2 regions of the Serratia sp. Sp408 genome follow, and region 2 is predicted to be linked to the other one. Evidence: predicted binding sites of a transcription regulator. Region 2 holds the regulator's gene; the other holds the start of a gene.
The links. Region 2 encodes ArgR, which controls arginine synthesis, uptake and breakdown. Its sites were predicted from a motif close to ANTGAATAAAAATACANT; they were not measured.
Positions count from the first base shown of each region.

Region 1 (4,525 bases), on a different contig from region 2:
ATGTCAATTTGATCGGCCGGAGTAACCCGCAGACCGTTTTTCTTCACCACCGGCAGGGCAAGCTGCTTCATCAGCTCATCCACCACGCAGCCGCCGCCGTGAACGATCACCAACGGACGTTGATACTGGGCGCGATAGCTGTCCAGCGCGGTAAACAAACGCTCCAGCGCTTCTTCGCTGTCTAATAGCACGCCACCTAACTTGATAATTAACGGATTCATCGCTGTTTACTCACGCTGATTTAAAGGAGTGACTGGGTTTCCGGGAACCCAAAACGAATATTCAGGCACTGCACCGCCTGTGCGGCCGCGCCTTTCAACAGATTGTCTTCTGCCGCCACGGCGATCAGATGCTCGCCCTGCACCGCGAAACCGATATCGCAGAACGGCAGGCCAACCACCGCCTTCAGCGCCGGCACGCCGTTGGCATACAGCCGCACCAGCGGTTTGTCGTGATAGGCGGCCTGGTAAGCGGCCGCTACCTGCTGGGCGCTTACGCCGGCCTTCAGGCGACAGGTAATGGTGGCCAAAATACCACGTGGGAAATTCCCCAAATGTGGCGTAAAGATGACCGGCGTCCCCAGGTGCGCGACGATTTCCGGCTGATGACGGTGGTTGAAGAGGCCATACGGCTGCAGGCTGACTTCACAAAAACTGGTATTCACACTGGCCTTGCGCCCGGCACCGCTGACGCCGCTGGTGGCGTTGATCACCGGCCACTGATCGAGATTCAGCAACTGCTGTTCGAGCAACGGTTTCAACGCCAATTGGGCGGCGGTCGGGTAGCAGCCCGGCACCGCGATCAACTGCGCCTGTTTGATATGTTCACTCTGCCATTCCGCCAGTCCATATACCGCCTGTTCCAGCAAATCGGCATGTTGATGTTCGAAACCGTAATATTGCTGATAAAACTCGGCGCTCTGTACGCGGAAGGCGCCGGACAGATCGAACACCACGCAGCCGGCAGCCAGGAACGCCGGTGCAATGTCATGGCTGACTTCATGGGCGGTGGCCAGGAACACCACGTCGATGCCTTTGGCCGCTTGTGCAACGTCAACCAGCGGCTGCAGCGGCAGATCGACGATACCTTTCAACTGGGGATGCAGATCGGAAAGCAATTTTCCTGCATCTGCACTTTGCGCTGAAACCGCTAAAGCGGTTATGTTCATATGTGGGTGGCGATTCAGGTAAGCCGTGAGCTCTGCTCCGGCATAGCCGCTGGCACCAACAATCAGCGTATTCAACATGTGGCCTTTCACCTTCTAAACGTGCAATGTGGTCGCTTGCGACCCCGGTAGCAGGGCTCACTCGCGTTGTTACGCCGATCGCCCACGTGGGTGAGCGTTGATGTTTTTATAAACATCCGGGCTTCGGGTTCCCTTACGCTCCAGCTTACTGTATTTTTATTCAAAATAAATGCATGAATATTGATACTATCCTAACCAAAGGCTGTCAACAGTGAAGATGAAATTACCTCCATTTATTGAGCTGTACCGGGCGTTGATCGCCACTCCTTCGATCAGTGCCACCGATGGCGCTCTCGATCAGAGTAATGAAGCATTAATCAACTTGTTGGCCGGATGGTTTAGTGATTTGGGCTTCCGTGTCGACGTGCAGCCGGTACCGGACACCCGCAACAAGTTCAACCTGCTGGCCAGTATCGGCGAAGGCAGCGGCGGCCTGCTGCTGGCCGGCCACACCGATACCGTGCCCTACGATCAAGGGCGCTGGACGCGCGATCCGTTCACCCTGACCGAACACGACAACAAGCTGTACGGCCTCGGCACCGCCGACATGAAGGGATTCTTCGCCTTTATTCTCGATGCAGTACGTGACATTGACGCCAGCAAACTGACCAGACCGCTGTATGTGCTGGCCACCGCCGACGAAGAAACCACCATGGCCGGTGCGCGCTATTTTGCCGCCTCCAGTCAGATCCGGCCGGATTTCGCCATTATCGGCGAACCGACCTCGCTGCAACCGGTGCGGGCGCACAAGGGGCATATTTCCAATGCGATTCGTATCACCGGACAATCCGGCCACTCCAGCGATCCGGCGCGCGGCGTCAATGCCATCGATCTGATGCATGAATCCATTGGCCATTTAATGGAACTGCGTAACACCTTGCAGCAACGCTATAACAATCCAGCCTTTGCCGTGCCGTATCCGACGATGAACTTTGGACATATCCATGGCGGCGATGCGGCTAACCGTATCTGCGCCTGCTGTGAATTGCATATGGATATTCGCCCGCTGCCGGGCATGACGCTGGATAACATCAACGAACTGCTGCACAGCGCGCTGGCGCCGGTCAGCGAACGCTGGCCAGGACGCTTGACCATTGACGAACTGCACCCGCCGATCCCCGGCTATGAGTGCCCAACCGATCATCATATGGTCGCGGTGATCGAAAAGCTGCTGGGCTCGCGCACCGAAGTGGTCAACTATTGCACCGAGGCGCCTTTCGTACAGGAAGTCTGCCCGACGCTGGTGCTGGGACCGGGTTCAATCAATCAGGCCCACCAGCCTGATGAATACATTGATACCGCCTTTATCGAGCCGACGCGCAAGCTGTTGGGCCAATTGGTCGATCATTTCTGCCATCAATAAACCAGAGAAATGATAGGGGCAATGTCTTATCATGCCCCTACCTATAAAGGCGTAGAACGCTCGCGTGATAAGCCAGACTGATAACCCGCGGGGCGTAATTAAATTTCAGAAAAAGCGCCGATTTTGATGTTTTTTTGCTAAAAATAGTGTCAATTGACCATTGGACAGGCACGCGATTGCATGGAACAGGCGCCCTTCGCCTCACGCGTGAAATTTACTTACAAGATAAAAATCATATCGAAATGGGTCAGGGGTTATATGAACGAACAATATTCGGCAATGCGAAGTAATGTCAGTATGCTCGGCAAATTGCTCGGCGAAACCATTAAAGAAGCGCTGGGTGAGCATATTCTCGATCGCGTTGAAACCATCCGTAAGCTTTCCAAATCGTCACGCGCCGGCAGCGAGGCGCACCGTCAGGAATTGCTGAACACGCTGCAAAACCTGTCCAACGACGAACTGTTGCCGGTGGCGCGCGCCTTCAGCCAGTTCCTCAATCTGACCAACGTCGCCGAGCAGTACCACAGCATTTCGCCCAACGGCGAAGCGGCCAGCAACCCGGAAGTGCTGACGCAGCTGTTCAGCCGGCTGAAAGACAAAAAGCTCAGCAATAAAGCGCTGCAGGATGCGGTAGATCAGCTGTCGATCGAACTGGTGCTGACCGCGCACCCGACGGAAATCACCCGCCGCACGCTGATCCACAAACTGGTGGAAGTGAATAGCTGCCTCAGCCAGCTTGACCACAACGACCTGGCCGATTACGAACGCAACAAGATCATGCGCCGTTTGCGTCAGTTAGTTGCCCAATCGTGGCATACCGACGAAATTCGCCACAATCGACCGACGCCGATCGACGAAGCCAAATGGGGCTTTGCGGTAGTGGAAAACAGCCTGTGGGAGGGCGTCCCGGCCTTCCTGCGCGAACTGAACGAGCAGTTGGAAAACACCATCGACTACCGCCTGCCGGTGGAAGCGGTGCCGGTGCGCTTCACCTCCTGGATGGGCGGTGACCGCGACGGTAACCCGAACGTCACCGCCGAAATCACCCGCCACGTGCTGCTGCTGAGCCGTTGGAAAGCCTGCGATCTATTCACCCGCGATATTCAGGTGCTGGTTTCCGAACTGTCGATGACCGAATGTACACCGGAACTGCGCGAGCTGGCCGGCGGTGACGCGGTACAAGAACCGTATCGTGAAATCATGAAACGCCTGCGCAGCCAGTTGATGAGCTCACAGGCGTACCTGGAAGGCCGCCTTAAGGGCGAACGCATGCTACGCCCGCACGACCTGCTGGTGAACAACGAGCAGCTGTGGGAGCCGCTGTACGCCTGTTATCAATCGCTGGTGGCGTGCGGCATGAGCATCATTGCCAATGGCCAACTGCTGGATACCCTGCGCCGCGTGCGCTGCTTCGGCGTGCCACTGGTGCGTATCGACGTGCGTCAGGAAAGCACCCGCCATACCGAAGCGATCGCCGAACTGACGCGCTATCTGGGGCTGGGCGACTATGAAAGCTGGTCAGAAGCGGATAAACAGGCATTCCTGATCCGCGAGTTGAATTCCAAGCGTCCACTGGTGCCATTGAAGTGGCAACCAAGCGCGGACACTCAGGAAGTGCTGGAAACCTGCCGGGTGATTGCCGAAGCGCCAGAGGGCTCGATTGCCGCCTACGTGATTTCGATGGCGCGCACGCCATCCGACGTGCTGGCGGTGCATCTGCTGCTGAAGGAAGCCGGCTGCCCGTTCGCGCTGCCGGTCGCCCCGCTGTTCGAAACCCTCGACGATCTGAATAATGCCGACGACGTGATGACCCAGTTGCTGAATATCGACTGGTATCGCGGCTTCATTCAGGGCAAGCAAATGGTGATGATCGGCTATTCCGACTCGGCCAAGGACGCCGGCGTCATGGCGGCATC
Region 1 covers NZ_JBXUFT010000010.1:117,426-121,950, reverse strand. Annotated here, with positions in the region: gene argB (acetylglutamate kinase) at 1-221, opposite strand, end outside; gene argC (N-acetyl-gamma-glutamyl-phosphate reductase) at 242-1,246, opposite strand; gene argE (acetylornithine deacetylase) at 1,464-2,609, shown strand; gene ppc (phosphoenolpyruvate carboxylase) at 2,868-4,525, shown strand, end outside.
Region 1: argC (N-acetyl-gamma-glutamyl-phosphate reductase) is a predicted target of ArgR. The motif match lies at 1,394-1,411, and genes of this name have one in related genera.

Region 2 (4,525 bases):
TCGCGCCCATGGCCGAAGGGAGAATGGCTGATTGCCGATGCGCTGAGCATCCATCCGGCGGAAATCTGGCCGAGCCGCTATTTTGATCCCGATACTCATCAGCTGCTGGATCGCAAATCGCGGATGAAATCGTAATTGCGGGCAAAAAAAACCGCCGGAACGCTGTCCGGCGGCCTAACAAGAGTTTACTCAGAGCAAGCGATCACTTGTTGACGAAAGTCTCGCCCAGCTCGATATCTTTGCGCAGCGTGTCTAACATCTCTTCCAGCGCTTTTTGCTCGAACGCACTCAGGGTGCCGATGTCTTTGCGTTCTTCCACGCCGTTTTTACCCAGCAGCAGCGGTTGTGCAAAGAAACGGGCATATTTGCCGTCACCTTCTACATAGGCGCATTCCACCACCCCTTGCTCGCCCTGCAGCGCGCGTACCAGCGACAGACCGAAACGTGCCGCAGCCTGGCCCATGGACAACGTAGCAGACCCGCCGCCGGCTTTTGCTTCAACCACTTCGGTACCTGCGTTCTGGATACGCTTGGTCAAGTCCGCAACTTCCTGCTCGCTGAAGGTAACGCCAGGGATCTGGGACAGCAATGGCAGGATGGTCACGCCCGAGTGGCCACCGATTACCGGCACGTTCAGTTCTTCCGGCTTTTTGCCTTTCAGCTCGGCCACGAAGGTATTGGAACGAATGATATCCAGCGAGGTGACGCCAAACAGTTTGTTCTTGTCATACACACCGGCTTTTTTCAGCACTTCGGCCGCGATGGCAACCGTGGTGTTCACCGGGTTGGTGATGATGCCGATGCAGGCTTTCGGGCAGGTTTCCGCTACTTGCTGGATCAGGTTACGCACGATGCCGGCGTTGACGTTGAACAGATCGGAGCGATCCATCCCTGGTTTACGCGCCACACCAGCGGAAATCAGTACTACATCCGCACCCTGCAAGGCAGGTTTTGCGTCTTCGCCGGCAAAGCCTTTGATGTTCACTGCGGTTGGGATGTGGCTTAAATCGACGGCAACGCCTGGGGTTACTGGGGCAATGTCGTAGAGGGAGAGTTCAGAACCTGAAGGAAGCTGGGTTTTGAGTAGAAGGGCGAGGGCCTGGCCGATACCGCCAGCAGCACCGAGAACTGCAACTTTCATCCTATACTCCTTTATTATCTTAAATATAAAAGCGCCGTGAATTTCTGGGTACGGACCTTAGATTATTACACCTTTTAAAACAATCTCTTAACAGTTGGATTGAGAGCTGGCGCAACAAAATGGCCTCGATCGCGGACATTTTAGATTAAATAGCTTACGCATTAAGGGCATAGCGCACACTAATCGAAAATAGTGCGAGGTTATTCACGAGCAAGTTAACCGGCCGTTACATTACACCCTTACACAACATCAGAACAACATCATTTTAATAACATTTTCTTTACCGGGGAGGCAGCTTTCCCCCCTGGGTGAAATGGGCATATTCATGAGATACGGATTTTGTTAAAATGCCGCCCTTTCCTTATTGTCCGGGCTATTTTGATTTTTCCGGACACTGCCTTATTGCATAAAAATTCATTTATATGCATAATAATGAACTCTATTGTTAACATTCACCGGTGCAAAATGCGTAATCCCGCAAAGCAGGAAGATCTGATCAAGGCGTTTAAAGCGTTATTGAAAGAAGAAAAATTCAGCTCGCAAGGCGAGATCGTTTTGGCGCTGCAGGAAGAAGGCTTCGAAAACATTAACCAATCCAAAGTGTCGCGCATGCTGACCAAGTTCGGCGCGGTGCGTACACGCAATGCCAAAATGGAAATGGTTTACTGCCTGCCAGCCGAACTGGGCGTGCCGACCACCTCCAGTCCGCTGAAGAATCTGGTACTGGACGTCGACCACAATGATGCGGTGGTCGTTATCCATACCAGCCCGGGTGCAGCACAGTTAATTGCCCGTTTACTCGACTCGTTGGGCAAATCCGAAGGCATACTGGGCACCATTGCTGGTGATGACACCATTTTTGTTACCCCGGCCAACACCTTCAGCGCGCGTCAACTGTATGAAGCTATCCTGACGCTGTTCGAGCAGGAACTGTGATCGCCATGGCTAATAAAATGCGGCTCTCCGCCGCGTTTTGTTAGCTTTTGCTTAACCACCGCTTTACGTTGCCGGCACATTCCCCCTCTCGACTACCACGTATAACGCCGCACAACACCCCACCTGCGACACATTTCCATGACATTTATCCGTAACTAGTGATACCTGCTATTAATTTCCGCACTTTTGGTCAAAAGCACTTAGCTTGTTGAAATTACATCTAATTAACAATAAAAGTGTGTTTTATGAGCGCTTTTTATTCCATTTGGATATAAAAAATAATCAATATTATGCGTAAGTTTCACAAGAAACTGTTAGCTAACTATTAATTTTTCGCGTTACTAGATGTATACTCATTTCCGTGACGTAAATCACAGTTCATGCGAACTGACAAAAGAATTCGAAGAGGCAAAATCATGAAAGTTAAAACTACAGTAATGACGTTAGGCGTTCTATCCATGCTTTCTTTCGGTGCATTTGCAGCACAATCCGTTAGCGCAGATCAGGCAACCAAACTGCAATCCGCAGGCACCATTACCGTTAGCGGCGTTGCCGGCGCACCGTCTGATATTCGCGCAGCGCTGTCTGCCAAAGCGGATGCCCAAGGCGCGACCGCTTACCGTGTGATTGAAGCGCGTAACGAAGGCAACTACCACGCCACCGCAGAAATCTATAAGTAAGTCAGCAGTACCGGCATTACCCGACAACGGGCAATAAATCTCTGGAAAACAGCAGTACCTGTCACGGCCTTCAAGAATAAAAAACGCTAGCAAGCCCTTCCTGGCCGGGATGGATACCTCAAGGACCACCAACATGAACATGAAAATCACTCTCGCTGCGGTCAGCCTGCTCTCAGCCGTCAGTTTCGGTGCCAGCGCCGCTACGCTGGTGGACAATGCACAAGCCAGCAACATGCAGACCATCGGTACCATTACTGCCAGCGGTGTGACCGGCTCCCCTTCCGACATTCGTCAGGCGCTGTCTGACAAAGCCGACAAGCAAGGCGCCAAAGCCTATCGCGTTATCGAAGCCTACGAAAATGGCAACTGGCACGCGACGGCCGAAATTTACAAATAACAATTCAGAGAACGCGTTACCGAACTGATTACCCTCGTCACTGCCACTGCCGAGTTTGACGTCAACGCGAATTCTTTGAAGAAACCCCTCGTCGTCCTATCCGACGAACCCCATTGCCCCCGCTCGCGGGGGCTTTTTTATGGGTGTAAAAAAGGGCCGCAAGCGGCCCTGTCATTACGATCGTCGGGGTGACGGCGCCCCCCGATTGTCTGTCAGTAACCTTGCGGTGCGGCCGGCTTGTTGGCCAGTGCCGTCAACAGCTTGTCGTGAATACCGCCGAAACCGCCGTTGCTCATCACCAGAATATGGTCGCCCGGCTGTGCCGTTTTCACCACCATCTCTACCAGCGTATCCACATCGGCGCTCCAATGGGCCGGCTGTACACAGGCTTCGGCCACTTCCGCCACCTGCCAGGGAATATGGTGTGGCTGGAACAGGAACACTTCGTCGGCCCGCCCCAGCGACGGCGCCAGTTCGTTCTTGTTGATACCCATTTTCATGGTGTTGGAGCGCGGTTCCAGCACCGCCAGGATGCGTGCGGTACCGCCGACCTTGCCGCGCAACGCCGCCAGCGTTGCCAGGATCGCCGTCGGGTGATGGGCGAAATCGTCATACACCGTGACGCCATTGGCTTCGCCGCGCAGTTCCAGACGGCGACGCGCGTTGATAAAATCATTCAACGCGCGGCAGGCGTCTGCCGGCAGCACACCAACGTGACGCGCCGCAGCGATGGCCATCAGGCCATTATGCATATTGTGTTCACCCACCAGCGTCCAGTTGACCTCGCCCACCGTTTCGCCGTTGAGCTGCACCTCATAACGGCTGGCATCGGCGGTCAGTTTATTGGCGCGCCAGACGCCTTCTTCGCCTACCAGCTCCTGTTCGCTCCAGCATCCCATCGCCATCACCTGTTTGAGGTGCGGATCGTTGTCCGGCAGAATGATCTTGCCTTTGCCCGGTACCAGGCGTACCAGATGGTGGAACTGCTTCTGAATCGCCTTCAGATCGTCAAAGATATCGGCGTGATCGAACTCCAGATTGTTCATGATCAGCGTTCGCGGACTGTAGTGCACGAACTTCGAGCGCTTGTCAAAGAAGGCGCAGTCGTATTCATCCGCTTCAATCACGAAGAACGGGCTGCCGCCCAGGCGAGCAGACACCTCAAAGTTGCCCGGTACGCCGCCGATGACGAAGCCCGGTTGATAACCACAGGCTTCAAGGATCCAGGTGGCCATACCGGCGGTGGTGGTCTTGCCATGGGTGCCAGCGACGGCCAGTACCCAGCGATCGCGCAGCACATGATCGTGCAGCCACTGCGGGCCGGATACATAGGGGATCCCCTGTTCCAGCACCGCTTCCACGCACGGGTTG
Region 2 covers NZ_JBXUFT010000008.1:111,292-115,816, forward strand. Annotated here, with positions in the region: gene AC2AXP_RS19640 (helix-turn-helix domain-containing protein) at 1-135, shown strand, start outside; gene mdh (malate dehydrogenase) at 203-1,141, opposite strand; gene argR (transcriptional regulator ArgR) at 1,607-2,077, shown strand; gene yhcN (peroxide/acid stress response protein YhcN) at 2,494-2,757, shown strand; gene yhcN (peroxide/acid stress response protein YhcN) at 2,891-3,154, shown strand; gene mpl (UDP-N-acetylmuramate:L-alanyl-gamma-D-glutamyl-meso-diaminopimelate ligase) at 3,367-4,525, opposite strand, start outside.